DNA from 2 places in the Variovorax sp. GW821-FHT10D07 genome. Region 1 is predicted to be linked to the other one. Evidence: predicted binding sites of a transcription regulator. Region 1 holds the regulator's gene; the other holds the start of a gene.
The links. Region 1 encodes NrdR, which represses ribonucleotide reductase genes. Its sites were predicted from a motif close to CACNANATNTNGTG; they were not measured.
Positions count from the first base shown of each region.

Region 1 (14,645 bases):
GCCGCGGCGCAGAACGCGCTGGTCGGCGAGCGCATCGCGCGCAGCGACCGCGACACCGAGGTGGCTTTCCAGGCGGCCGAGGCCGCGCTGCTCGATGCCGAGCGCGACGTGCTCGGGCCCAACGACCATGGGGCGCAGCGGCTGTGCCTGTTCGACGGCCGCGATGTGTCGGCCTTCGCCGTCGATTGCGCCGGGACCGGCACACGGCTGGGACTCTGCGCGGCCGCGCCGGTGGGCGACCCGCCGGCGTGGACGCAGGTCGATTTCGCACTCGATGCGAACCGGTCGGTGGCCTATGGCCGCTTCACGGGGCAGGTCTATGCCACCGGTGCCGGTGGCCTGTCCGTGCGCGCGCCGCGCTACATCGTCGAGGCCCTGCGCAGCCGGGGCAGCGGCCCGCAGGGCGTGCTGCACAGCGCGAGCGCGAGCGCGGGCGTCGCGACACATGTCTTCCGCGTCACCGCCATCGGCTTCGGGCCGCGCGAGGAGACGCGGGTGCTGCTGCAGACCACGCTGGCCAAGCCGTCGGCGAGTCCTGGTTGTGCCGACGCTTCCTCTCCTTCTACCTGATCGGACTGCCATGCCCTCGCTTCGCGCATTCATCGTGTGCATCGCCCTGGTTTTCTGCGCGACGTGGAGCGCGCCGGCATGGGCCGGCATCGCATCCACGACGCCGCCCGATGTGCAGCTGACCAGCGTGCCGGTCCACGCGCTGGCCGGTCAGCCCGATCCCAACATCGTGATCGACCTGTCGATCAAGGCCTCGAACGCGGGACCGGCGTACCTCGGCAGCTTCGAGCCCGCCAAGGTCTACGAAGGCTATTGGGATGCGAAGGGCTGCTACGACTACCTGCGTGTCGAGGGCTACTTCCGCCGCACCGCGACGGCCACCACGCTCGCCGGTGGCGAGATCGCCTGCCGCGAGCAGTGGAGCGGCAATCTGCTGAACTGGGCCACGGCATCGCCGCTCGATCAGCTGCGCATGGCGCTGACCGGTGGCGACCGCGTGGTGGACACGCCGGAGCGGACCGTGCTGCAGCGAGCGACCTGGCCGATCGGGGCTGGCGTCGAGCTTCCCGTCAAGACCGTGCGCGGGCATCTCGAGCGGCTGACACCGCGCAGCGGGCTTCGCGCGGACGAAACGCTGCGCATTCGGAACTGCGGGGAGCGGTTGGTCGTCGATGCGGACACGCGCACCGATGCGGACCGTGGCTGCGTCTCGGCGGCCGGGGCCGATCTCCACTTCGCGCGTGTCGAGGTCTGCGCCGCCGATGAGGCCGCCGTGCGTCGTGATCTTTGCGCCGCGTATCCCAGTGGTCATCACAAGCCGGTAGGCGCCTTACAGGTCCATGCGGGCAACGCGCGTTTCGCCGTGTTCGACTACCTGCCCGGCAGCGATCCCAGGCGCCAGGGCGGCGTGCTGCGCGAAGCGATGAAGTCCATCGGGCCGGAGAAGACCGATGCCGCGTTCGACCGGGTCGAGAACCCGCGGGCGGAATGGGATGCGCGCACCGGCGTGTTCCGCGACGACCCCGCGGGCACCGCGCAGGGTGTCATCGCAGCGGTGAACCGCTTCGGACGCTCGGGCGACTACGCGCGCTTCGATCCCGCGGGCGAGCTGTTCCATGAATCGCTGCGCTACCTGCAGGCGAAGCTGCCGATGCCCGCGGACCCGGTGCTCGGGAACTGCCAGCGACACCACATCCTGAACATCGGCGACCTCGACACCGGGCGTGATGGTTCGGCGCCGGGCTCGGGCAGTGCGGCCTTCGCGCCCGACACCGCGCACTGGACCCGGCTCGTCGGTGCTTTCGAGAATCGAAAGGCCGGCGCGGCCCAGGGCTCCTTCGGCATGGCGGGGCTCGCCTATTGGGCGCACACGCAGCGGATCCGCGGCGACCATCCCGATGCGCGCGTGCAGACCTTCGCGGTCGACCTGGATGCCGACCGGAGCGCTGTGGTGGGTACGCGCCAGCGCGGCAGCGCGCTCTACCTGGCCGCGAAGTACGGCGGATTCGTCGACCGCAACGGCGATGGCGATCCATTCCGAAGCTCCGCGCTTTTCGGCGCCCCGGACGCAGCGGGCAAGTCGGCATGGTTCAGCAACGCCGAATGGGCGGAAGGGCTCGACCACGACGGGCAGCCGATGCCGGCCAATTACTTCCTTGCCAGCGATGCGCGATCGACGGCGGATGCGTTGCACGGCGTGCTTCGCCGTGCCACCGCGCCGCCGCTGGGCGCGAATGCCACGGCCGCGATCTCCTCGGACGCGGTGGGAGCGGCCGGCGCGAGCCTCTATCGCTCGCGCTCCGACAGCCGGCGCTGGGCTGGCACCTTGCTGTCGTTTCGCCTGTTCACCGATCCGGACACGGGCGCCTTGCGCGTGGCCGACACGCCGTCGTGGGATGCGGGCGCCTTGCTCGATGCACGCGTGGAGAAATCCGGTGCATCGGCGCCGCGAAAGATCTTCACACTGTCGACGGCAGGCGTCGGCATTCCCTTCGAATGGGAGGCGCTCGACGAACCGTTGCGGCGCTCGCTGCGTACGGAGACCGAACCTGCATCCCCGATGCCTGCCGGGGCCACCGACGCCCTGGCCCGCGACCGCCTGAACTACCTGCGCGGCGAGCGCCGAAACGAAGCCTCGTTCGCGGGTGGCCGGTTCCGTGTGCGCGACTCGGTGATGGGCGATGTCGCGCATGCGGCCCCGGTGTACGTCGGGGCGCCCGATCCCGCCCTGCGCGAAGCCGACTACCCGGCATTCCTCTCCACGCATCGCCAGCGCGAGCCCGCGGTCTATCTGGGTGCCAACGACGGCATGCTGCATGCCTTCTCGGCGCGCACGGGCGAGGAGCTTTTCGGCTATGTCCCGCGCCTGCTGTTTCCCACGCTGGGCCAGCTCGCGCAGCCCGGTGGCGCGCATCTCGCCTATGTCGACGGCACGCCCGCCGTGGCCGAGGCGCGCATGGCGAACGGCCGGTGGAAGAGCGTGCTGGTCTCGGGCCTGGGCGCGGGTGCCGCCGGTGTCTTCGCGCTCGATGTCAGCGATCCGCGGGCCTTCTCGGCCGACAAGGTGCTGTGGGAGTTCGGCAGCGCCGACGACCCCGACATGGGCCACCTGATGCAGCCGCCGCGCATCCTGAAGTTCCGCACCAGGGCCGCGACGGCGGGCCGTGCAGCCACCCATGCCTGGTTCGCGGTCGTGCCCTCGGGCTTCAACAACCGTAACCCCGAGAAACGCGCCGCGCTGTTCCTGCTGTCGCTCGACAAGCCGGCCGGCACGCCCTGGCGGCGCGGCCTCGACTATCACAAGATCCTGCTGCCCCGGCCCGCGGACACCCGCCTGGTCAATGCGCTCGCGAGCGCGCCCGGCGACCATGCGGCCGACGACGGAACGGTCCGCTGGCTCTATGCCGGCGATACCCAGGGCAATCTGTGGAAGTTCGACTTCGAGCGCGATGCGCCGTGGAGCGAGGCCAACGCGCTGGGCTTCGGCGGTGCGCCGCTGATGGTCGCGATGGACGGCGGCGCGGGCAGCCGGCGCCAGCCGATCACGGTGCCGCCGGAAGTGGGGCTCGGGCCCGGCGGCGGTGGCATCGTGCTGTTCGGCACCGGTCGATTCGTCGAGCCGGCGGACCTCGGCGCCTCGCGCCGCGGCGTCCAGACCGTGTATGCGGTGCAGGACACGGGCACGCCGATCCGTGCGGGCGAGGCGCGGACCCAGTTGATGGCGCGGCAGGCGCGATCCGTCGAGGGCGGGCTGACGGCCATCGAAGGCCCGTCCTTCGTCTACGGCGCCTTCGACCGCGCGACGACACGGCGGCGCGGCTGGTACCTCGACCTGCCGGCGTCGCTCGACCAGGGCGAGCGCCAGGTCGAGCGGTCCGTGCTGGCCGATGGGCGCCTGTTCTTCAACACGCTGATCCCGCCGCAGGCGGCCTGCGGCGAAGGCAGCGGCCGCAGTTGTGCCGTCGACGCGATGACCGGCCTGTCCAAGGGCGGCACCTGCGTGCCCTCGGAGGCGGGGCTGCTCGGTGCACCCTTCGTGGTCCAGCAGGGCGATGCGTCCTACGGTGCCGCCGATCCGGCCGGTCGGCGCGTCGAGACGCGGCGGCTCTCGGTCCTCAGCCCCGGCACCCGCAAGGGCACGGCGGTGTCGGTCGCGCAGCCGCCCGACGGTGCCACGGTGTCGCGCCGCGCCGGCCGTCTCAACTGGCGCCAGGTGCCGGACCCGCAAGGGACACGGCCATGATTACCCGCCAAGGCCATCGCGCGGGCGCGGCCCTCGGCTGGAGTCTGATCGAGGTGCTGATCGCACTCGCGATCGTCGCCATCCTCGCGGCCATCGCCTTTCCCTCCTACGTGGATGCGGTGCACCGGGGCTGGCGCGCCGAGGCGCGGTCGGCGCTGCTCGCGCAGATGCAGCAGCAGGAGCGCCACTTCACCGTCGATGGCCGCTACCGGCGCTACGAAGGCGATTCCGCCGAGAGCGGGCAGGGCGGCAAGTACCTCGTGCGCAGCGAGCATTGCGACGGCCAGCGCAGCCTCGACGACTGCCTGCGGCTCTCGGCGCGGCTCAAGCCCGGCTTCTCGGACCCGCCGGTCGGCAACCTGTGGCTGGACAGCACGGGCGGCCGCGGCTGCGATGGCGCGCAGCGTGCGAGGTGCTGGCAATGAAGCGCGCGGGACGCTCGCGCGGGCTCACGCTGGTCGAGCTGCTCACCGTGATCGCCATCGTCGCCATCCTGGCCGCCGTCGGCGTGCCGGGTTTTCGCGCGCTGCTGCTCCACCAGCGGCTGGCGGCCGTGTCGCAGGCCTTCGTGGCCGCGCTCGGGATGGCGCGGATCGAGGCGATCCGGCGGGGCGAGCCGGTCAGCGTGCTGGCCGACGGCGGCGCCGGCTGGGATGCGGGCTGGGTGGTGGTGGCCGATGCCGGCGGCGACCACGCGCCGCGCGTGCTGCGGCGCTTCGACGGGCTGCCGCCGGGCATCGCGGTCGACCGGGAACTGGGCGACGGGTTGGCGCAAGGGGTGCACTACGACGGCAATGGCTTCTCGCGGCGCGTGCGCAATGCGGGCTTCGGCGCGGGCTGCCTCGCGTTCAAGGCCGAGACGGGGCGGCGCGCGGCCATCGTTCTCTCGGCGTCGGGGCGGCCTCGAAGTTGCGACCCCGATCGGAAGGGGGAGTGCGGAACTGGAGTGTGCGGGCAGGGCGGTGGATAGCAGCCGTCCCGCGGCCCGGCGTCGACAGGCCGTGGCTCAGATGTCGCGCAGCAGCTGCCGGAACTCGTCCACGTCCTCGAAGCTGCGATAGACCGAGGCGAAGCGCACGTAGGCCACCTTGTCGAGCTTCTTGAGTTCGCGCATCACGAGTTCGCCGACCTTGGTCGACTCGATTTCGCGCAGGCCGCTGGCGAGCAGCTTCTGTTCGATGCGCAGCAGCGCGTTGTCGATCTGCTCGATGCTCACCGGCCGCTTGCGCAGCGCCAGCATCATCGAGGCGCGGACCTTGGTCGAGTCGAAGTCGGCGCGGCTGCCGTCCTTCTTCACGACGACCGGGAAATTGACGTCGGGGCGCTCGTAGGTGGTGAAGCGCTTGTCGCAGGCACCGCACTGGCGGCGCCTGCGAACGAAGTCGGCGTCTTCCGAAACGCGGGTCTCGACGACCTGCGTTTCGAGATGACCGCAAAAAGGGCATTTCATGCGGTCAGGGCTTCTTCTTCGAGGTCAGCGGTAGACCGGGAAGCGGCTGGTCAGCGCGTGGACCTTGGCGCGCACGGCGTCGATGTTCGCGGCATCGCGCGGGTTCTCGAGCACGTCGGCGATCAGGTTCGCGGTGATGCGGGCCTCTTCGTCTTTGAAGCCGCGCGTGGTCATGGCCGGCGTGCCGACACGCACGCCGCTGGTCACCATCGGCTTCTCGGGGTCGTTGGGGATCGCGTTCTTGTTGATGGTCATGTGGGCGCTGCCCAGCACGGCCTCAGCTTCCTTGCCGGTGATGCCCTTGGCGCGCAGGTCGACCAGCATCACGTGGCTTTCGGTGCGTCCGCTCACGATGCGCAGGCCGCGCTGCGTGAGCGTTTCGGCCACGATCTGGGCGTTCTTGACCACCTGTTGCTGGTAGGCCTTGAACTCGGGCGACAGCGCTTCCTTGAAGGCCACCGCCTTGGCGGCGATCACGTGCATCAGCGGGCCGCCTTGCAGGCCCGGGAAGATCGCGCTGTTGATCGCCTTCTCGTGCTGCGACTTCATCAGGATGATGCCGCCGCGCGGGCCGCGCAGGCTCTTGTGGGTGGTCGAGGTCACGATGTCGGCGTGCGGCACCGGGTTCGGGTAGACGCCCGCGGCCACCAGGCCGGCGTAGTGGGCGATGTCGACCATGAAGATCGCGCCGACGTCCTTGGCCACCTTGGCGAAGCGCTCGAAATCGATGCGCAGCGAGTAGGCCGAGGCGCCCGCGATGATCAGCTTGGGCTGGTGCTCGTGCGCCTTGCGTTCCATCGCGTCGTAGTCGATGGCTTCGTTGGCGTCCAGGCCGTAGCTCACCACGTTGAACCACTTGCCGCTCATGTTGAGCGGCATGCCGTGGGTCAGGTGGCCGCCTTCGGCCAGGCTCATGCCCATGATGGTGTCGCCGGGCTTCAGGAAGGCCAGCAGCACGGCCTCGTTGGCCGAGGCGCCGCAATGGGGCTGCACGTTGGCCGCCTCGGCGCCGAAGATCTGCTTCACGCGGTCGATGGCCAGCTGCTCGGCCACGTCGACGTGCTCGCAGCCGCCGTAGTAGCGCTTGCCCGGGTAGCCCTCGGCGTACTTGTTGGTGAGCTGCGAGCCTTGCGCGGCCATGACGGCCGGCGAGGCGTAGTTCTCGCTCGCGATCAGCTCGATGTGGTGTTCCTGGCGCGCGTTTTCGGCCTGGATGGCAGCCCAGATTTCGGGATCGGTCTGTTCGACCAGGATGTTGCGTTGGTACATGGCAGTCCTTTGAAGACGAGGTCCTTGTTCTTCAACCAAACAAGGGCTGCCCAGGCGAACGGCTGATCGCCTGCGCGTCTGGAGCGACGTCGCAGGCGGTACGCTTCCCAGTGGTAGTCCACGTCAGCGCGGGTGCCTTGTCGGCACCGCGCCTATCGCCAGTCGCGTACCCGGTCGAGTGTAGCGGATCGGACCGGCCCGGCGGCGGGCGAAAGGAGATTCAGGACACGGCCGACAGCAGCGCCACCTTGGGCGGCGTGGGGCCGTTGGCCGGCTCGGTCGCCTCGTCGGGCTTGGCCGGGGCCACCACCGGCAGGAGCAGCGGCTGCGGGCGCAGCACCGGCGGCGTCGGCGCGAACGGCGAGGGCGCGCGGCCGCTGGCCACCTGCAGCAGGCGCTCGCGCTCGGCCATCACCTTGCCGGCATAGCCACCGTCGTCCTCGAGGTTGGCCGCGCCCACGTAGTAGCGCAGGCCGCCTTCGAGCGAACCGGCGCGGGCGATGCATTCCTGCAGCACCTTCACGCCGACCCGCATGTTGGTCACGGGGTCGAAGGCGGTCAGCGTGCCGCCGGCCGGCTCGTACTTGTCGCCATGCACGCGGGTCATGACCTGCATCAGCCCCTGCGCGCCGACCTGGCTCTGCGCGAACGGGTTGAAGCTGGACTCGACCGCCATGATCGCGAGGATCAGCGTCGGATCGAGCTTGGTGTGCTTGCCGATGTTGTAGGCCTCGGCCACGAGCACGCTCAGCGGCTCGGCCGCGACGCGGTACTTCTTGCTGAGCCAGTAGGCCACGGCGGCCTGCTGCTTGGGCAGGTCGCCGGGGCTCGCGGCCGTCGTGCGCTCGATCGCGGTCGGCTCGAGGTCGGTGGCTTCGGGCGCGGGTTTGCGCGACTGCAGCCAGCCCATGAGCTGTTCTTCGCCTTGATGGCGCAGGTCGGGCCGCGCCACGAGGGCGAGGACCGCGAACACGATGGCCAGGCCCAGCAGGGCGAAACCGTTGTGCGTGATTTCAAAAAAGCCGTCTGCCACATCGGACACGAAGGTCCTCAGCCCGCGGGCCGTGGCATCAAACGCCTTGTTCATCGCTCTTCCTTTCTGTGCGGCACCTGTCGCAGCGCCGGGAAGGGCGATGGGATGGAGGCAGCGGCGCTTGGATTGGTACCAATCAGATTCCGCGCTCAGGGGGATAAGGTGCGCGGCCGTCTGATCAAGCCGGGGGGAGTCGGCAGCGGATACAGGGTGGTTCCGTCGCGTCGGGCGATCGGAGCAGGCGGGATTCTATCGTTGCTAAATACCCGGTCAAGCATAAGGAATTCAGTCTTAATTCTTAAAAGTGTCGAACAAATGTTTCAAATCCGTGTCCGGGACCGCATCCTTCTTAAGGGAAATCCCTTGAAAAATCGGGTTTGAAAAGCCGGGAAGGGGCGCCTAAGCTGAACAGGCCTGAGGTTTTCAGGTGCTTTCCGAAGCCAGGCAGTCACGGTGCAAGCCGAGGGCTCGAACGGCGGAGGATCCACGGCGGCAATCTCTTGCTGCCAGCACGACAGGAACCATCGACTTCCGGTCGAGCGAAACGATGGCAATGGGTCGTATGCCCGCCATCAAGCCCGGTGACATGACATTCGTCGCGTCACCGGGCTTTCTTGTTTCTGGCTTGCCGCCTGTTTGGGGCACACTCGCGCGAATGAATGCTGCCGCCTCGATACAAAGCTTAAGAAAGAACAAATGGGTGCGACGCGGGATCGTTGCACTGCTCGTGCTTCTGGGCCTTTGGGTCCTGGCCTGGCTGGCGGTGCCGCCGATCGCCAAGAGCCAGCTGCAGAAGATCGCGAGCGAGAAGCTGGGTCGTCAGGTCACGGTGGAGCGCATCGGCTTCAAGCCCTGGACCCTCGAGCTCACGCTCAACAACCTGCGCATCGCCACCGCCGACGGCAAGAACACCCAGGTCGCCGTGCGGCGCATCTATGCCGATGCCGAGCTGCAGTCGTTGTTCCGGCTCGCGCCCGTGATCGATGCGGTGACGGTGGAAGCGCCGGCCATCCTGCTGACCCACCAAGCCGACGGCAAGTACGACATCGACGACATCCTGGCCAAGCTGGCCTCCGGCCCGCCGCCCGATCCCAAGGCCGAGCCCGCGCGCTTCGCCATCTACAACATCGCGATCACCGAGGGCGCGGTCGACTTCGACGACCAGACCGTCAAGCGCCGCCATGAGCTGCGCGACTTCGTGCTCAAGGTGCCGTTCCTCAGCAACCTGGCCTCGCAGCGCGAGGTCAACACCGAGCCCAAGCTGGCCTTCGCGCTCAACGGCAGCAAGTTCGACTCGGCCGCGCTGACCACGCCCTTCGCCGCCAGCCGCAAGACCGACGCCCACGTGCAGTTCAAGGGGCTCGACCTCGCGCCGTACCTGGGCTACATCCCGGGCGGCCTGCCGGTGCAGCTGCAGGCCGGCAGCCTCGACGCCGACCTCAAGATCGACTTCCAGCAGGCCACCACGGTCGGCCTCAAGGTCACCGGCACGGTCGAGGCGCATGGCGCCAAGCTGGCCGATGCGCGCGGGCGCGACCTGCTGGCCTTCGACTCGCTCAAGCTCGCGCTGGCCGACGTGCGGCCGCTCGAATCGGTGTTCCACCTCAGCGAGGTCGCGCTGGCGAGCCCGCAACTGGTGGTGGCGCGCGATGCCTCGGGCCAGCTCAATCTGATGGCGCGCGATCCGGCCACGGGCCAGACCGAGAAGGTGGTCGCGGCCAAGCCGCCGGCACCGCCCGCTTCATCTGCCAGTGCCGCCAGCGGCGCCGCGGGCGCGGCGGCACCCAAGCCCACGCTCAAGGTTCAGGTCGACAAGGTCGCCCTCAGCGGCGGGCGCATCGGCTGGCGCGACGAGACCGTGCAGCCCGGCGCGGCGATCGACGTCACCGAACTCGGCATCGACGTCACGGCCCTCACCTGGCCGATGGAGAAGCCGGCCCAGTTCAGCGGCAGCACCGCGGTCGGCGGCGCCACGCTCAAGTTCAAGGGCAGCGGCACCGACAAGGCGGCCGACGTGCAGACCGAGGTCGACGCGCTGCCGCTCTCGCTGGCCGCGCCCTACCTGGCCCACAGCCTGGAACCCACGCTCGACGGCAAGCTCAGCGGCGAGATCGACGTCGCCTGGGCACCGCCGGACCTGCGCTTCAAGGCCAAACGGGTGGCGGCCGACAACCTGGCGCTGACCCAGGCCAAGACCGCGCTCGCGAGCGTCGGCCGCTTCGAGTTGCGCGATACCGAGGTCGACATGGTGAAGCACACGCTGGCCGTGGGCTCGTTCACCGCCACCAATCCCAAGGTCAGCATCGAGCGCGACAGCGAGAAGCGCTGGATGTTCGAGCGCTGGCTCAAGACGCCGGCCGCCGCGGGCGGCAAGCCCGAAGCCGAGGCCAAGGTGGCCGCGCCCAAGCCAGCCGGCAGCGGCCCCGAATCGGCACCGCCGGGCGCCAACACCAAGCCCTGGGCGCTGACCGTCGGCACGTTCGCGGTCGACAACGGCAGCCTCTCGTACGCCGACAAGGCCAGCGCCACGCCGGTCGCGGTCGAGATCACGGCCTTCAAGCTCAATGCCGAGAAGCTCGCGCCCGAGACCGCCACCAAGTCGCCGCTGCAGGTGTCGGGTCGCATCGGCTCGGGCCGCCGCGCCGATCCGGGCCGCTTCGACTACAAGGGCCACATCGTGCTCAAGCCGCTGGCCGCCGAAGGCCGGCTCGAGGTGGCCTCGTTCCCGGCCCATGCCTTCAAGGCCTACTACGCCGACGCGCTCAACGTCGACATCCGCCGGGCCTTCGTCAGCTACCGCGGCAGCGTGAACTACGCGACCGCCCCGGCGGGCATGACCGTCAAGCTGGCGGGCGACACCGCGCTCGACGACTTCCGCGCCAACAGCGTGTCGCTGACCCAGTCGCCGGGTTTCGACCGCAACAACAACCAGTTGCTGAGCTGGAAGACGCTGAGCCTGCGCGGCCTGCAGGTGGGTCTGGCGCCCAATGCGGCGCCCACCGTCGACGTGCGCGAGACCACGTTGACCGACTTCTTCGCCCGGGTGATCGTCGATCCGAACGGCCAGCTCAACCTGCTGAGCCTGACCAAGAAGGGCGAAGCCGAGGCCAACGCGGCCACGGCCGCGGCCGTCGAAACCCGTTCGCGCCGCAGCCTGGGCGGCACGACCACCACCACGCGCGGACCGGAGCGGCCCGCGGGTGGCGCGCCGGTGCCGGCCGAGCTGATGGTCGGCGGCGCCTCCGAACCGGCCAAGCCGGCCTCCGCGCCTGCCGCGGTGGCCCAGGCCGCGCCGGCCGCCGGCGGCCCGGCGCCGGTCATCAACTTCGGCCCGATGAGCCTGGTCAACGGCAAGATCGACTTCACCGACCTGTTCGTCAAGCCCAACTACTCGGCCGACCTCAGCGAGCTGACCGGCAAGCTCAGCTCCTTCTCGTCGAATCCGCCGAACGGGCAGGGCGGCCGGCCGGCGCTGGCCGAGCTCGAGCTGCGCGGCAAGGCGCAGCAGACCGCGGCGCTCGAGATCACCGGCAAGCTCAATCCGCTGGCCAAGCCGCTCGAGCTCGACATCACCGCGAAGATGCGCGACCTGGACCTCGCGCCGCTGTCGCCGTACTCGGTGCGCTACGCCGGCCACGGTATCGAGCGCGGCAAGATGAGCATGGACGTCAACTACAAGATCGCGCCCGACGGCCAGCTCACCGCCACCAACAAGCTGGTGCTCAACCAGTTGCAGTTCGGCGAGGAGGTCGCCGGCGCGCCCAACAGCCTGCCGGTCAAGCTCGCGGTGGCGCTGCTGGCCGACCGCAACGGCGTGATCGACGTCGACCTGCCGCTGCGTGGCTCGCTCAACGACCCGCAGTTCAGCATCGGGCCGCTGATCTTCAAGGCGGTGGTCAACCTGATCGTGAAGGCCGTGACCGCGCCGTTCAGCCTGCTGACCGGCGGCCTGGGCGGCGGCGGCAGCAGCGAGTCGAGCACCATCACCTTCGAGCCCGGCAGCTCCGAGCTGAGCGTCTCGTCCAAGGAAAGCCTCGACAAGGTCGTGAAGGCACTGGCCGAGCGGCCGACGCTCGAGATGACCGTGATCGGCACCGCCAGCCTCGAGAAGGAGCGCGATGCCTACCAGCGCCAGCGCCTGCGCCAGATGACCTTGGCCGAGAAGCGCCGTGCCGTGGTGCGCGGCGGCCAGGCCGGCACCGACGTGCCGCCGGTCACCGACGCCGAGTACCCCGAGCTGCTGACCGCCGTCTACAAGCGCGCCGACATCACCAAGCCGCGCAACATGGTCGGCCTGGCCAAGGACCTGCCGCTCAAGGAGATGGAGAACCTGCTGCTCGCGAGCGTGCCGGTCGACGAGGAGTCGATGCGCCAGTTGGCGGTGGCGCGCGGCGCCGCCGTGCGCGACTATCTGCTGTCGCAGAAGCTCACGAGCGAGCGCCTGTTCCTCGGCGCGGTGCGCACCACGGCCAGCGGCGACGACTGGAAGCCGGGCGCCGAGCTCAAGCTCGCGATGCGCTGAGCATCGAAAGGGGCGCCGCGCGGCGCCCCTTGGTTTTTCACGGGGCACTGCTATATATGCAGGCACCGTTTCCCCCTGCGGCGCGACCGATCCAGGCGTCGTTTCGCCGCATCGCCGGGCCGCGCCGCAAGGTGGATTTCGACGGCGCGCGGCAAGTGGGTCAAAATGGCGGTCTGCGCCGGCCTCTGCCGGCGCCTTCGCTTTCTCTCTTCAGACAACGATCTCGCGCACGTGACCTCTAATTCTTCCAAGCCACACGACCTTCAGGCCCTCGATTCGCTGACCGGCGGCGCCTTCACCGCGCCGACCTCGGGCGAGCGTGCCTCGCGCATCCGCGACTGGCTCGCGAGCAACCCGGCACCCGAGCAGATGCAGGAAGTCTTCAAGGAGTTGAGCGGCCGCGACAAGGGTGCCGCCCGCCTGCTGCGCGAGAAACTCGACGAGCTCAAGCGCGCCAAGGGGCAGGAGGCCATCGCCGCCGAATGGGCCCAGAAGGCCGAGGGGCTGCTGGGCCAGTCCAAGCTCAACATCGCCGACGCGCTCGCCTGGCAGCGCGATGCCGCCAAGGCCGGCGCGCCGCTGTCGCGCGAGCCGCTGGCCGGCTTCAAGGTGCGGCTGGCCGAGCGCATCAAGGGCATCGAGGACCTGCAGCACCGCGCCCAGGTCCACCGCGAGGCCGCCGTGCTGCTGGCGCAGCGCTTCGAGGTGCTGTCCACCAAGGGCTGGCAGGACGCCCAGGTCGCCGAGGAATCGCTGCGCACCGACGTCACCCACTGGCAGCAACAGGCCGCCGACATCGTCGCCGACGCCAACTGGACCAGCCTCGACGCCAAGTTCGCGCCGCAGCTCGAGTCGTCGAAAGCACAGCTGCTCGTCGTGTCCGACGCCTTCCACAGCGCGCTGGCGCAGGCCATTGCCGCCGCCGCCGATGCCGCCGCGCCGCTGCCGCCGGTGCCCGTCTGGGCCGACGAACTGCGTGCCGCGCGCGGCGAGGCCGTCGCGCCCAAGGCCGCGGCACCCGCGCGTCCGCCGGCCCCCAAGGTCGATCCCGCGGTGCGCGCCGCCGCGCAGGATGCCGTGCAGGCCGCGCTGGCCAAGCTCGAACAGGAAACCGCCGAGGGCCATGGCAAGGCCAGCGCCGGCGCCGCCGCCGCGCTGCGCGCGGTGCTGAAGGAACACGGCAAGCTGGTCGAGGCCCCGCTCGAGGCGCGCGTGCATGCCGCGCTGGTCGCGGCTGGCGAACTCGAAGGCTGGCAGCGCTGGAGCGCCGACAAGGTCCGTGAAGACCTCGTGGCCAAGGCCGAAGGCCTGCTCAAGCGCCCCGAAGGCCAGGCGCTGGGTGGCCGCAAGATGCAGGAAACCCTGCGCGCGCTGCGCGACCAGTGGAAGCAGGCCGACCAGGGCGGCGTGCCCAACCACGCGCTGTGGAAGCGTTTCGACGAGGCCTGCAACGAGGCCCACAAGGTGGTCGAGGCCTGGCTCGAGAAGGTGCGTGCCGACGCGGCCGAACACCGCGCGCTGCGCGTGGCCCTGATCGAGGAGGTCAAGGCCTGGGCCGCCGAGCATGCGGGCGCCACCGACCTGAAGGCGCACAACCGCGCGCTGCACCAGTTCGCCGACCGCTGGCGCGATGCCGGCCACGTGGGCGAGAAGGTGTTCGCCGAGCTGCAGCCGCAGTGGAACGAAGCCTTCGGTGCCGCCCGCGCGCCGTTCGAGACCGCGCAGAAGGCCAGCATCGAACGCCGCCAGGCCATGATCGCCGAGGCCACCGAGCTGGGCGCCCAGCCCGTGCTGCGCATCGATGCCGTCAAGGCGCTGCAGCAGCGCTGGCAGGCCGAGGCGCAGGGCGTGCCGCTCGACCGCCGTCAGGAACAGAAGCTCTGGGACGCGTTCCGCGCGCCCATCGACGAAGCCTTCAACCGTAAGTCGGCCGAACGCGAGAAGGCCTCGGCCGCGATGAGCGACCGCGACCGCCATGTGCTCAATGCCTCGAAGGCGCTCGACGCGGCCAATGCCAGCGGCGACGCGCAGAAGATCCGCAGCGCCATCGCCCAGCTCGAAGGCGCGCTGCGCGGCGAGGTGCCGCCTCCGGCGCCGGCGCCGCAGCGCGCGGCATCGG
Region 1 is NZ_JBWKMZ010000003.1:435,052-449,696, forward strand. It holds gene AC07PU_RS12405 (pilus assembly PilX family protein) at 1-570, shown strand, start outside; gene AC07PU_RS12410 (pilus assembly protein) at 581-4,252, shown strand; gene AC07PU_RS12415 (type IV pilin protein) at 4,249-4,677, shown strand; gene AC07PU_RS12420 (GspH/FimT family pseudopilin) at 4,674-5,222, shown strand; gene nrdR (transcriptional regulator NrdR) at 5,259-5,702, opposite strand; gene glyA (serine hydroxymethyltransferase) at 5,727-6,971, opposite strand; ZMP/ZTP riboswitch at 7,013-7,147, opposite strand; gene AC07PU_RS12435 (lytic transglycosylase domain-containing protein) at 7,192-8,058, opposite strand; gene AC07PU_RS12440 (DUF748 domain-containing protein) at 8,660-12,526, shown strand; gene AC07PU_RS12445 (DUF349 domain-containing protein) at 12,758-14,645, shown strand, end outside.

Region 2 (14,645 bases), on a different contig from region 1:
GCCTGGCTGGTGCTCACCGTCTACGCGGTCGAAAGCCGCATGTACCCGCAGCTGCAGGTGCGCCGCGCGCTGGCCTGGCTCGGCGCGGCGGCGGTGCTGCTCGCGATCCTCTTTCCCGGCACGCCGCTGCACGTGTCGGCTTCGCCCTGGCTGCCGCTGCACCTGGCGCTGGGCATCGCCTCCTATGGGCTGTTCGCCGCCGCGGTGGTGCACGCCTGGCTCACGACCCGCGCCGAGAAGCAGATCCGCCTGGCCACCGAACCGCAGGGCGGCGTGCCGCTGCTGACGCTCGAACGCCTCACCTTCCGCTTCGTGACGGCCGGCTTCGTGCTGCTGTCGGCCACGCTGCTGGCCGGGCTGCTGTTCAGCGAACAGCTCTACGGCGCCGCGGGCCGGGCCTGGAAGTGGGACCACAAGTCGGCCTTCTCGGTGCTGGCCTGGATCAGCTTCGCGGTGCTGCTGATCGGCCGCGCGCGCTTCGGCTGGCGCGGGCGCACCGCGCGGCGCGTGCTCTATGCGGGCTCGGCGCTGCTGCTGCTGGCCTACGTGGGCTCGCGCTTCGTGCTCGAAGTGGTGCTGGCGCGTCCGCCGGCCTGAAGACACCTCATGAAATACCTTCTCGTCCTCGCGGTGGTCTGGGTCGCGATCTGGCTCTGGCGCAAGAACCGCCGCGAAGAAATGCAGGAGCGCGCCGCCCGCACGCCGCGTCCCGCCGCGCCGCCCGCGGTGGGCGCGCCGCAGGCGATGGTGCGCTGCGCCCACTGCGGCCTGCACCTGCCCGCGAGCGACGCGGTGCGCGGTACCGACGGCACCCCCTACTGCAGCGCCGCGCACCGGCAGGTCGCCGAGCGCGCCTGAACGGCGCCGAGCCGGCTTCGTCGCAGCGATGGGCAGCAGTTCCTCCCTCTGGGCCAGCGGCGAACCGGTCACCGACTGGGACGTGCTGGAGCCCGGCGCGCGCGAGAGTGCCGCGCTGCTGCGGCTGTGGCGCGGCTTCATGGGCGCGCGCTGCTTCGTCGCGCTGGTGCTGGTGCTGCTGCAGGGCGTGAGCTTCGCGCTCGGCCAGACCATGCAGCCGGTGGCGGTGGTGCTGTCGGCGAGCTACCTCGCGGCCGCCGCGCTGGGCGCGCGCTACGTGCATTTCGAGCCGCCGATGCGCGGCTTCGGCGCCGCCTGGATGCTGAGCACCGGCGTCGACCTCGCGGTCTTCGCGGCGCTGCAGGTCACGCAGGGCGGCAATATCAACTACACGCCGCTGTTCGCGCTGCCGGTGCTCATGAGCGCGGTGCTCGGCACGGTGATGGTGAGCATGGGCACCACCGCCACCGTCACGCTGCTGCTGCTGGCCGATGCCGCCTGGCACTGGGTGCAGCAGCCCGGCGACTCGCCCGCGCGCTTCGTGCAGGCGGCGCTCACGGGCACCGGGCTGTTCGTGGTGGCGCTGCTGGCGCACGAGCTCGCGCGCCGGCTGGCGCGCGAAGAAGCCGTGTCGCAGCACAACCGCAGCAGCGCGCAGATGCAGGCGCAGGTCAACGACCTGGTGATCGAGACGCTGAGCGAAGGCGTGCTGGTGATCGACGCCGAGGGCCTGGTGCATGCGGCCAACCCGGCGGCCGATGCGATCCTGGGCCAGGGCCTGGGCCAGTTGCGGCTGCCCTTTCCGCTGCATGCCCAGCCGGCCTGGCATGCGCTGGCCGCGCTGGCGCGCCAGACCTATGCGCGCCGCGAGTCGCAGTCCGAGGAGATCCCGGTCGCGCAGGCGCGCGGCGCGGCGCGCGAGGTGCGCGTGCGCACCCGCCTCACGCCCTCGAGCGACCAGCGCATGGGCAGCCTGTGCGTGATGTTCCTGCAGGACCTGCGCGAGCTCGAGGCCCGCATCCGCACCGAGAAGCTGGCCGCCATGGGCCGCATGTCGGCCGCGGTCGCGCACGAGATCCGCAACCCGCTGGCCGCCATCACGCAGGCCAGCGCGCTGCTCAACGAGGACCTGACCGATCCCGCGCACCGCCAGCTCACGCACATGGTGCAGCACAACGCGCAGCGCCTCGCGCGCATCGTCGACGACGTCCTCGACGTCTCGCGCGCGCGCCAGCAGCGCGTGCTGTCGCTCGGCGAGCAGGTGGTGCTCGACCCCACCGTGCAGGCCCTGACCGAGGAATGGATGCGCCAGACCCAGCGCAAGGGCGTGACCGTGGTGCTCGACGCGCCGGGCGTGGAGGTGCGCTTCGACGTCGAGCACCTGCGCCGCCTGCTGGTGAACCTGCTCGACAACGCGGCGCGCTACGCGAGCCTGCGCGAGGGCGCGATCCAGGTCGTGACCACGCTGCAGCGCGCGGGCAGCCCGGGCCGGCCGACCCTGCAGGTCTGGAGCGATGGCGCACCGCTCGAACCGGCCGTGCAGCGCCACCTGTTCGAACCCTTCTTCTCGTCGGAGAGCCGCTCGAGCGGACTGGGCCTGTTCCTGTGCCGCGAGCTGTGCCGGCGCCACGGCGCGGCCATCGGCTACGAGCGGCGCGCGCTGGCGGGCGAGGCGCCCGAGGGCAACGAATTCTTCGTCGGCTTCGCCGCGAGCGAAAACCGGCTGACACAATAGCGGCGTGAGCAGCTCCCATCCGCCCTCCCAGCGTCCCGCGCAGATCCTCGTCATCGACGACGAACCCGACCTTCGCACGCTCTACGAACTCACGCTGCTGCGCGAAGGCTACCGGGTCGAGGCCGCGGGCAGCGTCTCCGAAGCCTGGCAGCATCTCGAGGCCACGCGCTTCGACGCCGTGATCACCGACATGCGGCTGCCCGACGGCCAGGGCATGGAGATCATCCAGCGCATCCAGAAGAACCAGCGCAGCGAGCGCTGCGTGGTGATGACCGCCTACGGCTCGGCCGAGAACGCGGTCGAGGCGCTGAAGGCCGGAGCCTTCGACTACCTCACCAAGCCGGTCGACCTGAAGCAGTTCCGCGCGGTCGTCGCCTCCGCGGTGCAGGCGCAGCAGCCGCCACCGGTCGCGCAGGCCGCGGTGCGCCCGGCCAAGGCCGCCGATGCGAGCGACGGCACGTCGGCGCTGGCCGCCGCGGGCAGCGCGGGCGCTTCCGCGCTCGAGCGGCTGGTCGGCGATTCGGAACCGATGCGGCTCGTGAAGTCGCGCATCGCCAAGGTGGCGCGCGGCATGGCGCCGGTGCTGGTGCGCGGCGAATCGGGCACCGGCAAGGAGCTGGTGGCGCGCGCGGTCCATGCCTGCAGCCAGCGCAGCGACGGCCCCTTCGTCGCGGTGAACTGCGGCGCGATTCCCGAGAACCTGCTCGAGGCCGAATTCTTCGGCGCGCGCAAGGGTTCGTACACCGGCTCGGCGCAGGACCGCGACGGCTACTTCCAGGCCGCGCGCGGCGGCACGCTGTTCCTCGACGAGATCGGCGACCTGCCGCTGGCGATGCAGTCCAAGCTGCTGCGCGCGATCCAGGAACGCAGCGTGCGGCCGATCGGCTCCACGCAGGAAGACGCGGTCGACGTGCGCATCGTGAGCGCGACCCACAAGGACCTGCACGCCGAGGTGCAGGCCGGCCGTTTCCGGCAGGACCTGTTCTATCGGCTCAACGTGATCGAGATCGCGGTGCCCGCGCTGCGCGAGCGCCGCGAGGACCTGCCCGCGCTGTGCGTCGCGCTGCTCGCGCGCATCGCGCAGGACGGCGGGCTGCCCGCGCCGCGCCTGTCGGACGCGCTGCTGCGGCAGCTCGCGCAGCATCCGCTGCACGGCAACGTGCGCGAGCTCGAGAACCTGCTGCACCGCGCGGTCGCGCTGTACGACGGCGACGAACTGCAGCTCGACCTGATGGATGGCGCAGGCGGCGGCTGGATGACGGCCGCGCCCGGGCCTGCCGCGCCGCAAGCCGCGAGCGCCGCGACGACTGCGGCGCCGCTCGCGCAGCCCGAGGCCTTCGACGCGAAGCCCGTCGTGGCCGCGCCGCCGCCCGCGCCGCGCCCCGTGGTGCCCACGCCGCTGCCCTCCGACCTGCAGGCCTACCTCGATCAGCAGGAGCGCGAGATCCTCGTGCGCGCGCTGCACGAGAGCGGCTTCAACCGCACGGCCGCCGCCGCGCGCCTCGGCATGAGCCTGCGCCAGATCCGCTATCGCATCGCGCGCCTGGGCATCAACACGCCCAACGGCGACGATGGCGCGAGCAGCCATGTCGACGACTGAAGACGGCCTGCGCGCTTCCACGGGCGATGCGCTCTGGCGCGACGGCTGGTACCGCTTCGCGAAGGCGCTGCCCTCGCCCAACTTCGGACCGCGACCCGCGCCGGCACGCGAGCGCATCGACCTCGTCGTGCTGCACTCGATCAGCCTGCCGCCCGGCGAGTACGGCGGCGACGCGGTGCAACGGCTCTTCACCAACCGGCTCGACTGGGACGCGCATCCTTACTTCGAAAGCATTCGTGGGCTCGAGGTGTCCTCGCATTTCTACGTGCGCCGCAACGGCGAGCTCTGGCAGTTCGTGAGCGGCGACGATCGCGCGTGGCATGCGGGCGTGTCGTCGTGGCGCGGCCGGGACAACTGCAACGACGACTCGATCGGCATCGAGCTCGAGGGCCTCGAGGGCGGACCGTTCGAGGACGCGCAGTACGAGACGCTCGCGAGCCTCGCGGCGGCGATCGCGCAGCACTATCCGATCGCACACATCGCGGGCCACGAGCACATCGCACCGGGCCGCAAGCAGGATCCCGGCGCCGGCTTCGACTGGCATCGGCTGCGCGATCATCTCGGCTGGGGTCCACACATGTTTCCCTCGCAGGTGGTGGAGCGCTAATTTTTTCAATCGCTGCACGCCGTGCGATGCCCTGGGCTCGCAGTGCAGCAATCGCTCCATTCGCAAGCGCGATGCGTAGCAACCATGCGCCTTGCAGGCCCAAATCGGCTCGCAAGCCGCATGGAACGTGGGTTGCGAGAGGATGATCCACTGTTCATGCGGCATGGATGGCCGCGAAGCGCGAAAACAGCTTTCTCCTCCCTCTTGAAGCCTGAAGGAAAACGCTACATCTAGTGGGTTGTACACCCCCCGCACCCTAGATATAGTGTGTCCCGGCCGGCCTCAGAGCCGACGAAGCGGCCCCAGCAGCGCCGCTCATCCAACAAGAATTGCCAACCGAGAGGAAGCGAATGCAAACAGCACTGAATACACCTACCGCCGCGCGTGCCATCCCCTCCACGCCGCCCCAGTCCCCCCGCGACACCGCCGGTTCGCCCACCGGACAGAACCTCGCGCACTACCAGATCATCCGCCGCAACGGCGCCGTGGTCCCGTTCGAGCCCAACAAGATCGCGATCGCGATGATGAAAGCCTTCCTGGCCGTGCATGGCACCCAGGGCGCGGCCTCGGCCAGCGTGCGCGAGACCGTCGACGCGCTGACCCAGGCCGTCGTGAAGGCGCTGGTGCGCTCGCGTCCGGGCGGCGGCACCTTCCACATCGAAGACGTGCAGGACCAGGTCGAACTGGGCCTGATGCGCGGCGGCCACCAGGAAGTGGCGCGTGCCTACGTGCTCTACCGCGAACGCCGCACGCAGGAACGCGCGAAGCAGGGCGAGCAGGATGTGCAGGTCGCGGCGCCCGCGCTGCACGTGCTCGACCGCGGCGAACGCGTCGCGCTCGATCTCGGCGAACTCAAGGGACTGATCGAGTCGGCCTGCCAGGGCCTGGGCGACAGCATCACGGCCGCGCCGATCGTAGCCGAGACGATGCGCAACCTGTACGACGGCGTGCCGCTCGACGAGGTCTACAAGGCCTCGATCCTCGCGGCCCGCACGCTGATCGAGAAGGATCCCGACTACACCTTCGCCACCGCGCGCCTGCTGCTGCACACGATCTTCAAGGAGATCGTCGGCCGCGAAGTCATGCCGGCCGACCGCGCCACCGCCTACGCCGACTACTTCCCCTCCTTCATCAAGAAGGGCGTCGAGAACGAGTTGCTCGACGAGAAGCTGCTGCAGTACGACCTGCCCCGCCTGGGCGCGGCGCTGAAGGCCGAACGCGACAACCAGTTCGACTACCTCGGCCTGCAGACCCTGTACGACCGCTACTTCCTGCACGTGCGCAAGAGCCGCATCGAGCTGCCGCAGGCCTTCTTCATGCGCGTCTCGATGGGCCTGGCGCTCAACGAGATCGACCGCGAAGCCCGCGCCATCGAGTTCTACGAAGTGCTGTCGTCCTTCGACTTCATGTCGAGCACGCCGACGCTGTTCAACAGCGGCACGCTGCGCTCGCAGCTGTCGAGCTGCTACCTGACCACCGTGCCCGACGACCTCGACGGCATCTACGAGTCGATCAAGGAAAACGCGCTGCTCTCGAAGTTCGCGGGCGGCCTGGGCAACGACTGGACCCGCGTGCGCGCGCTCGGCAGCCACATCAAGGGCACGAACGGCGAATCGCAGGGCGTGGTGCCCTTCCTCAAGGTGGTCAACGACACCGCCGTGGCCGTGAACCAGGGCGGCAAGCGCAAGGGCGCCGTCTGCACGTACCTCGAGACCTGGCACCTCGACATCGAGGAGTTCCTGGAGCTGCGCAAGAACACCGGCGACGACCGCCGCCGCACGCACGACATGAACACCGCCAACTGGATCCCCGACCTGTTCATGCGCCGCGTGATGGAAAAGGGTTCGTGGACGCTGTTCTCGCCCTCGAACGTGCCCGACCTGCACGACCTGTTCGGCGCCGACTTCGAGAAGGCCTACGTCGCCTACGAAGAGAAGGCCGCGCGCGGCGAGATCAAGCCCAGCCGCACCGTGCAGGCCACCGACCTGTGGCGCAAGATGCTCACGATGCTGTTCGAGACCGGCCATCCCTGGATCACGTTCAAGGACGCCTGCAACGTGCGCTCGCCGCAACAGCACGCCGGCGTGGTGCACTCGTCGAACCTCTGCACCGAGATCACGCTGAACACCAGCGACACCGAAACCGCGGTCTGCAACCTCGGTTCGGTCAACCTGCTGCAGCATCTGAAGGACGGCAAGGTCGACCAGGAGAAGCTCAAGAAGACGATCTCGACCGCGATGCGCATGCTCGACAACGTGATCGACATCAACTACTACGCCGTGAAGAAGGCGCGCGACTCGAACCTGCGCCACCGTCCGGTCGGCCTGGGCCTGATGGGCTTCCAGGACGCGCTGTACGACCTGCGTATTCCTTACGCCTCGCAGGAAGCCGTGCAGTTCGCCGACGAATCGATGGAAGCGATCTGCTACCACGCCTACTGGGCCTCGACCGAGCTGGCGCGCGAGCGCGGCAAGTACTCGAGCTACAAGGGCTCGCTGTGGGACAAGGGCATCCTGCCGATCGACTCGCTCGACCTGCTCGAGAAGGCACGCGGCGGCTACGTCGAGGTCGACCGCTCGTCGACCCTCGACTGGGACGCGCTGCGCGCCAAGATCAAGGCCGACGGCATGCGCAATTCGAACTGCGTGGCCATCGCCCCGACCGCGACCATCTCGAACATCATCGGCGTGGACGCCTCGATCGAGCCCTGCTTCGGCAACCTCTCGGTCAAGTCGAACCTGTCGGGCGAATTCACCGTGATCAACCACTACCTGGTGCGCGACCTCAAGCGCCTGGGCCTGTGGGACGACGTGATGGTGATGGACCTGAAGCACTTCGACGGTTCGCTGCGTCCCATCGACCGCGTGCCGCAGGACGTGAAGGCGCTCTACGCCACCGCGTTCGAAGTCGAGACGACGTGGCTGGTGGAAGCCGCCGCGCGTCGCCAGAAGTGGATCGACCAGGCGCAGTCGCTGAACATCTACATGGCCGGCGCCTCGGGCAAGAAGCTCGACGACACCTACAAGCTCGCATGGCTGCGTGGCCTGAAGACCACCTACTACCTGCGCACGCAGAGCGCGACGCACGCCGAGAAGTCGACGGTGCAGTCGGGCCGCCTCAACGCGGTGTCCTCGGGCAACGACGCACCGTCGGGCATGAGCGCACTCGAGGCCGCGGCTGCCGCAGCGAAGGCACAGATGAGCGCGATCCCCGCGACCGACATCGCCTTCTGCGGTGTCGACGATCCGACCTGCGAAGCCTGCCAGTGATGCACGCAGCGCACCGCGAACACAGCGCGGTGCGCTGCACGACGAAGAGTGAGGCGCATGCGACGTCGTGCGATGACGGAGGCCAGTTGAAGGCATTGACCGACATCGCGCGATGCATGCGAGCAACATAACAACCACATAAATGGAGTGCGATGTGAACGAGCACTTTGCAACTCACATCGTTGCTCGGATAATTTGAGCATTGGATTTTTCTATGTTGACCTGGGACGAAGAAGTCAAGCCCTCCTTGCCAAAGGACATGCAACAAGGTTTGCATCACCACCCCTCGACCGGCGCTGCCGCCGGCCGTGCGGTGGATGTGTCGGCTTCATCGATGGCACAACCTTCGCTGCAACCCGTGCAGCAGCCTGCCCGCCAGGCCGCGCCCGCATCCGTCGGCGCCAGCGCTCCGGCTGAAACGCGCCGCGTCAGGGCCGCCGACAAGCGCATCATCAACGGCGAGACCGACGTCAACCAGCTGGTGCCGTTCAAGTACAAGTGGGCGTGGGAAAAGTACCTCGCCACCTGCGCCAACCACTGGATGCCGCAGGAAGTGAACATGACGCGCGACATCGCGCTGTGGAAAGACCCGAACGGCCTGACCGAAGACGAGCGCCGCATCGTCAAGCGCAACCTCGGCTTCTTCGTCACCGCCGACTCGCTGGCCGCCAACAACATCGTGCTGGGCACCTATCGCCACATCACGGCGCCCGAATGCCGCCAGTTCCTGCTGCGCCAGGCCTTCGAGGAAGCGATCCACACGCACGCCTACCAGTACATCGTCGAGTCGCTCGGCCTGGACGAAAGCGAGATCTTCAACGCCTACAACGAGGTGCCGTCGATCCGCGAGAAGGACCAGTTCCTGATTCCGTTCATCGACGCGATCAGCGACCCGAACTTCAAGACCGGCACGCACGAGACCGACCAGACGCTGCTCAAGTCGCTGATCGTGTTCGCCTGCCTGATGGAAGGCCTCTTCTTCTACGTCGGCTTCACGCAGATCCTCGCGCTGGGCCGCCAGAACAAGATGACCGGCGCCGCCGAGCAGTACCAGTACATCCTGCGCGACGAGTCGATGCACTGCAACTTCGGCATCGACCTGATCAACCAGCTCAAGCTCGAGAACCCCGGCCTGTGGACGGCCGAGTTCAAGGCCGAGATCAAGGCGCTGTTCATGCGCGCCGTCGAGCTCGAATACAAGTACGCCGAAGACACCATGCCCCGTGGCGTGCTCGGCATGAACGCTTCCATGTTCAAGGGCTATCTGCGCTACATCGCCAATCGGCGCGCACAGCAGATCGGCCTCGAAACGCTCTTCCCGAACGAGGAAAATCCGTTCCCGTGGATGAGCGAGATGATTGACCTGAAGAAAGAGCGCAATTTCTTCGAGACCCGCGTGATCGAATACCAATCGGGTGGTGCGCTCTCCTGGGATTGAATATTTCGATAACAATAAATGAATTCAAGAATTGCCCTTGCCACCGACTGCGCCGAAGAGCGCGGCATGGATGAGGGCTCAGGTGTTCATGGTGCTGGAGCACGGAATCCAACGCCATGAATCACTCCAGCGCTACCAACATGCGCGGAGTGCTTCAATAGGTTGATTTTTTCAACTTGATCAAGGAGAAAACAGAAATGGCAACTGCAAAGAAAGCACCGGCTAAGAAAGCCGCAGCGAAGAAGGCTCCGGCCAAGAAGGTCGTAGCGAAGAAGGCTCCGGCCAAGAAGGTCGCCGCCAAGAAGGCTCCGGCCAAGAAGGTCGCTGCCAAGAAGGCTCCGGCCAAGAAGGTCGCTGCCAAGAAGGTAGCCGCGAAGAAGGTCGTCGCCAAGAAGGCACCGGCGAAGAAGGCAGCTCCGGCGAAGAAGGCCGCAGCGAAGAAGGCTCCGGCGAAGAAGGCCGCTGCCAAGAAGGCGCCTGCGAAGAAGGCTGCCGCCAAGAAGGCCCCTGCCAAGAAGGCTGCGGCCAAGAAAGCCGCGAAAAAGCCCGCTGCCAAGCCTGCCGCTGCTGCCAAGAAGCCTGCTGCGAAGAAGGCTGCCAAGGCACCCGCCAAGGCCGCTGCTGCGCCCGCTCCCGCTGCGCAGACGACGCTGAATCCCCAGGCAGCCTGGCCGTTTCCCACGGCCAGCAAGCCCTGAGTTTTCTCGGCAGCCCTGAAAAGGCATCAAGCCCGGCACCGCAAGGTGTCGGGCTTTTTCATTGGGCGAAGAAGATCGCGAAACGACGGGGCGGCGGCATCCACCGCCGCGCCATCGCCCGTCAAGCCAGGCCGAGTGCCTGGCGATCGACCTGGTAGTTCTGCGGACCGCGCTGCGCGATCTTGAGCGCGCCGACCTGGTTGCCGAGTGCCGCGCACTGAGCCAGCGGCCAGCCCTTTTCCAGGCCGAACAGCAGCGCACCGCGCCATGCGTCGCCGCAGCCCGTGGGCTCGATCACCGCGGTCGGCACCACGCCCGGCACATGCTCGCGTTCGCCGTTCGTCCACACCTCGCAGCCCTCGGCCGCGAGCGTGACCACGAGGCCGCGCACGCGCTGCGAGATCTCCGCCAGGCTCCAGCCCGTGCGCTGCGACAGCATCTTGCCTTCATAGTCGTTGACCACCACCCAGCTCGCGAGCTCGACGAAATGCTTGAGCGCCTCGCCGTCGAACATCGGCAGGCCCTGGCCCGGATCGAATACGAAGGGAATGCCGGCGGCCGCGAACTGCTCGGCATGCTGCAGCATCGCCTCGCGGCCATCGGGCGCGACGATGCCGAGCCGGATGTCCTCGCGCGCCGCGACCTTCGTGATGTGCGCCTGCTGCATCGCGCCCGGATGGAAGGCCGTGATCTGGTTGTTGTCGGCGTCGTTCATGATCATCGCCTGCGCGGTGAAGGTGTCGTCGAGCTGGCGCACGAACTCCGTGCTGATGCCCAGCGAGCGCATGCGCTCGATGTAGTCGGCGCCATCGCTGCCGAGCGTGGCCATCGGCAGCGCCGTGCCGCCGAGCGCATTGAGGCTGTAGGCGATGTTGCCGGCGCAGCCGCCGAAGTCGCGGCGCAGGCCCGGCACCAGGAAGGACACGTTGAGGATGTGCAACTGGTCCGGAAGGATCTGGTCGGCGAACCGGCCCTCGAAGGTCATGATGGTGTCGAAGGCGAGGGAACCGCAAATCACTGCTGCCATGGGCTGATCCGTTGAGGTGAGGAAAAGAAAAAAGGAAGTAAGGCGTGGAGGCGAAACCGGCGGCTCGCCCCAGGCCTAGGGATAGAAAGCTTCCACGCGATAGCCCGCGATCGGCGGCAAGGCGTCCGCCTCGGACGCCGTCAGCGTCATCGGCAGCGACGCAGCGCGTTCGCCGCGCGCCGCGAGCACCGCGGGCGCGCCATAGTCCGCCGGCGAGAGCACGCGCCGCACCACGGCACGCTCCTGCGTGTCGAGCAGCACCAGCTCGATCGACGGCATCGCGAGCGGCACCGCGGCGTTGTTGCGCAGGTTGAAGCTGAGCCGGTAGTCGTTGCCGCCGCTCTTCTCGCGCGCGAAGGCCGCGCCCTCGATGACGATGTCGCCGATGCGGCGCAGCGGCGCGAGCTCGCAGCCCGTCGCCTGGCACAACGCGGCCAGTGCGGGGCGCAGCGAAGGCTGGCGCGCGACGATGCCGTCGCGCTCGTGCCGCAGGACCTGCACGGCGAGCAGCAGGCCCGCGAGCACCGCGAGCGCGATCAGCCCGCGGCGCGTGCCGATGCGCTGCCAGAGGGACTTCGGTCGATCGTCGCTCTCGTCGTCGTCCGCATCGTCGGTGAAGCGATGCGCCGCGCGATCCTCGGTCTCGTCCGCCGCGTCGAGCACGGAGGCGAAGGGCAGCAGCGCGGGGTCTTCGCTGTTCGCGCGCGCCTCTCGTTCATCGCGTTCGTCGCGCGCCTTGGCGCTGGCGGCGATCTTGGCCGACCTGGCGCGCGCCCTGCGCAGCGCCTTCTGCATCTGCAGCTGGTCCTTGTCGTCGTCCGCCTCGGGCGCATCAGCCGCGTCGCGTTCGAGCTCGGTGTCGTCGTCGCCGTCTTCGTCGGCGCCGGAACGGCGCAGCGTTGCGAAGCCCGCGGGCTTGCCATTCGCCGGTGCCGCGGCCGCATCGGATCGACGCGTCCACACCGCGGGCAGCGGTGGCACCGGTGCGGGCGGCGGCGATGGCGGCGCGGCGAGGTTGAGGTCGATGTCGGGAAACGGCGGCAGCGAACTCGGCGGCGGCCGCCATGGCGGCTCGCGCGCCTCGAGGTCGGACCAGGGCTCGTCGGCGACGATGCCGTGCGCGGGCAGCGTGAAGTCCGCGCTGTCACGCACCTCCGGGGACTGCGGTGGCGCGGGCGGCGACGGCTCGGGCTGCACCGGCGGCGGATCTTCGTTGACCTCGTCGTCGAGGAAGTCGGACTCCTCGACCTGCGGCGGAGCCGGTGCGAAGGAAGGCGGCGCCGACAGGCCGTCGAATCCGCCGGCCGGCTCTTGCGGCGGCGCTGCACCCTCGTCGGCACGCGCATCGAATCCGAAGCCGGTGTCGATGGAAGGGGCCGCGGGCGCTGGCGGTGTCGAAGCCTCGGGCTCAATGGGCTCCATGCTCGGCGCGACTGCCGGCGCCGATGGCACCTGTTCCTGGGGCGGTGCGACGGCACCCGGTCGAGCCACCCCATCGGGCGTCTCGTGCAGATCGAGCGTCGCATCGAACACATGGCTGCAGCGACCGCAACGCACCCACCCGTCCGAGATCCGGAGCTGGTCGCGCACCACCTTGAAGGTGGTGGCGCAGGCGGGGCAACGCGTGACGAGGCTCATGAGGGGGCGATTGTAGGGTTGGGCCCTCGGCGCGACGTGGTGCCGGCAGCGCCGTTTGCGCCGGGCCGCAGCCCCGGCGCGAACGCGTTCAGCGGCGTGCCGTCATGAGGATCCAGCCGTCCTCGCTGTCGCTGACTTCGAGCGCCACATAGGGCGCGTACGCTTCCTTCAGCTCATCGGCCTGGCGCTCGAGGATGCCGGCGAGCACCAGCGAGCCACCGGCCGCCACGCGCTCGCACAGCAGCGGCGCGAGCACCTTGAGCGGGGTCGCGAGGATGTTCGCGAGCACCGTCCCGTACTGGCCCTGCGCTGCTTCGGGCAGGCCCGCGTTGAGCGTCACGCCGTTGGCCTCGGCATTGAGGCGCGTCGAACTCACGGCGGCCTCGTCGATGTCGACCGCGTCGATCTCGCTCGCACCGTACTTCGCGGCACCGATGGCCAGGATGCCGGAGCCGCAACCGTAGTCGAGCACGCGCTGGCCCGCGAGCGCGCCGCGGGTCGCGATCCAGCGCAGGCACATGCGCGTGGTGGGATGGGTGCCGGTGCCGAAGGCCAGGCCCGGATCGAGCCGGATCACCTGCGTGGCCTGCGCCGGCGCCTCGTGCCAGCTCGGCACGATCCAGAACTCGGGCGTGATCTCGACCGGCGCGAACTGCGATTGCGTGAGCCGCACCCAGTCCTGGTCCTGCAGCTCGGCGATGCCCAGCAGCGTGCAGCCTTCGAAGAAATCCTGCAGCGCGAGCACCGAGCCTGCGTCGCGCGCGAGCTCCTCGGTGGCGAACAGCGCGATCACGCGCGAGCGCTGCCAGCCCTCCTTGGGCGGCGGCATGCCGGGCTCGCCGAACAATGCCTGCTCGGCATCGGTCTGCGCGTCGGCGTCCTCGACCGAGATGCTCAGTGCGTCGAGCGCATCGAGCGCGTCGCCGAGGGACTCGATGCGCTCCTCGGGGGCCAGCAGGCGGAGTTCGAACATGGCGGGCAGGGACGGCTCAGCGCTTGTGCGCGGCCAGCCACTCTTCGAGGTAGTGGATGTTGGTGCCGCCGGCCATGAACTTGGCGTCGACCATCAGCTCGCGGTGCAGTGGGATGTTGGTCTGGATGCCTTCGATCACGGTCTCGTTGAGCGCAGTGCGCATGCGCGCCATGGCCTGCTCGCGGGTGTCGCCGAAGACGATGATCTTGCCGATCATCGAGTCGTAGTTCGGCGGCACGAAGTAGTTGGTGTACGCATGCGAATCCACGCGCACGCCCGGACCGCCCGGCGGATGCCACATCGTGATGCGACCCGGCGACGGCGTGAACTTCCACGCGTCCTCGGCGTTGATGCGGCACTCGATCGCGTGGCCGTGCATCTGGATCTGGCGCTGCGTGAACGGCAGCTTCTCGCCGGCCGCCACCATGATCTGCGTCTTGACGATGTCGATGCCGGTCGTGAGCTCGGTCACCGGATGCTCCACCTGCACGCGGGTGTTCATCTCGATGAAATAGAACTCGCCGTTCTCGTAGAGGAATTCGAAGGTGCCGGCACCGCGGTAGCCGATCTTCTTGCAGGCGGCCGCGCAGCGCTCGCCGATCTTCTCGATCAGCTTGCGCGGAATGCCGGGCGCGGGCGATTCCTCGATCACCTTCTGGTGGCGGCGCTGCATCGAGCAGTCGCGCTCGCCGAGGTAGACCGCGTTGCGGTGCTTGTCGGCCAGCACCTGGATCTCGACGTGGCGCGGGTTCTGGAGGAACTTCTCCATGTAGACCGAGGGATTGTTGAAGGCCGCCGCGGC
Region 2 is NZ_JBWKMZ010000012.1:265,786-280,430, reverse strand. It holds gene AC07PU_RS30480 (cytochrome C assembly family protein) at 1-597, shown strand, start outside; gene AC07PU_RS30475 (PP0621 family protein) at 607-858, shown strand; gene AC07PU_RS30470 (two-component system sensor histidine kinase NtrB) at 887-2,593, shown strand; gene AC07PU_RS30465 (sigma-54-dependent transcriptional regulator) at 2,598-4,193, shown strand; gene ampD (1,6-anhydro-N-acetylmuramyl-L-alanine amidase AmpD) at 4,180-4,800, shown strand; gene AC07PU_RS30455 (ribonucleoside-diphosphate reductase subunit alpha) at 5,151-8,069, shown strand; gene AC07PU_RS30450 (ribonucleotide-diphosphate reductase subunit beta) at 8,284-9,507, shown strand; gene AC07PU_RS30445 (histone H1-like DNA-binding protein) at 9,705-10,205, shown strand; gene AC07PU_RS30440 (carbohydrate kinase family protein) at 10,327-11,232, opposite strand; gene AC07PU_RS30435 (zinc-ribbon and DUF3426 domain-containing protein) at 11,308-12,870, opposite strand; gene prmA (50S ribosomal protein L11 methyltransferase) at 12,959-13,843, opposite strand; gene accC (acetyl-CoA carboxylase biotin carboxylase subunit) at 13,860-14,645, opposite strand, start outside.
Region 2: a site for NrdR is predicted at 5,055-5,068, ahead of AC07PU_RS30455 (ribonucleoside-diphosphate reductase subunit alpha). Genes of this name have one in related genera too.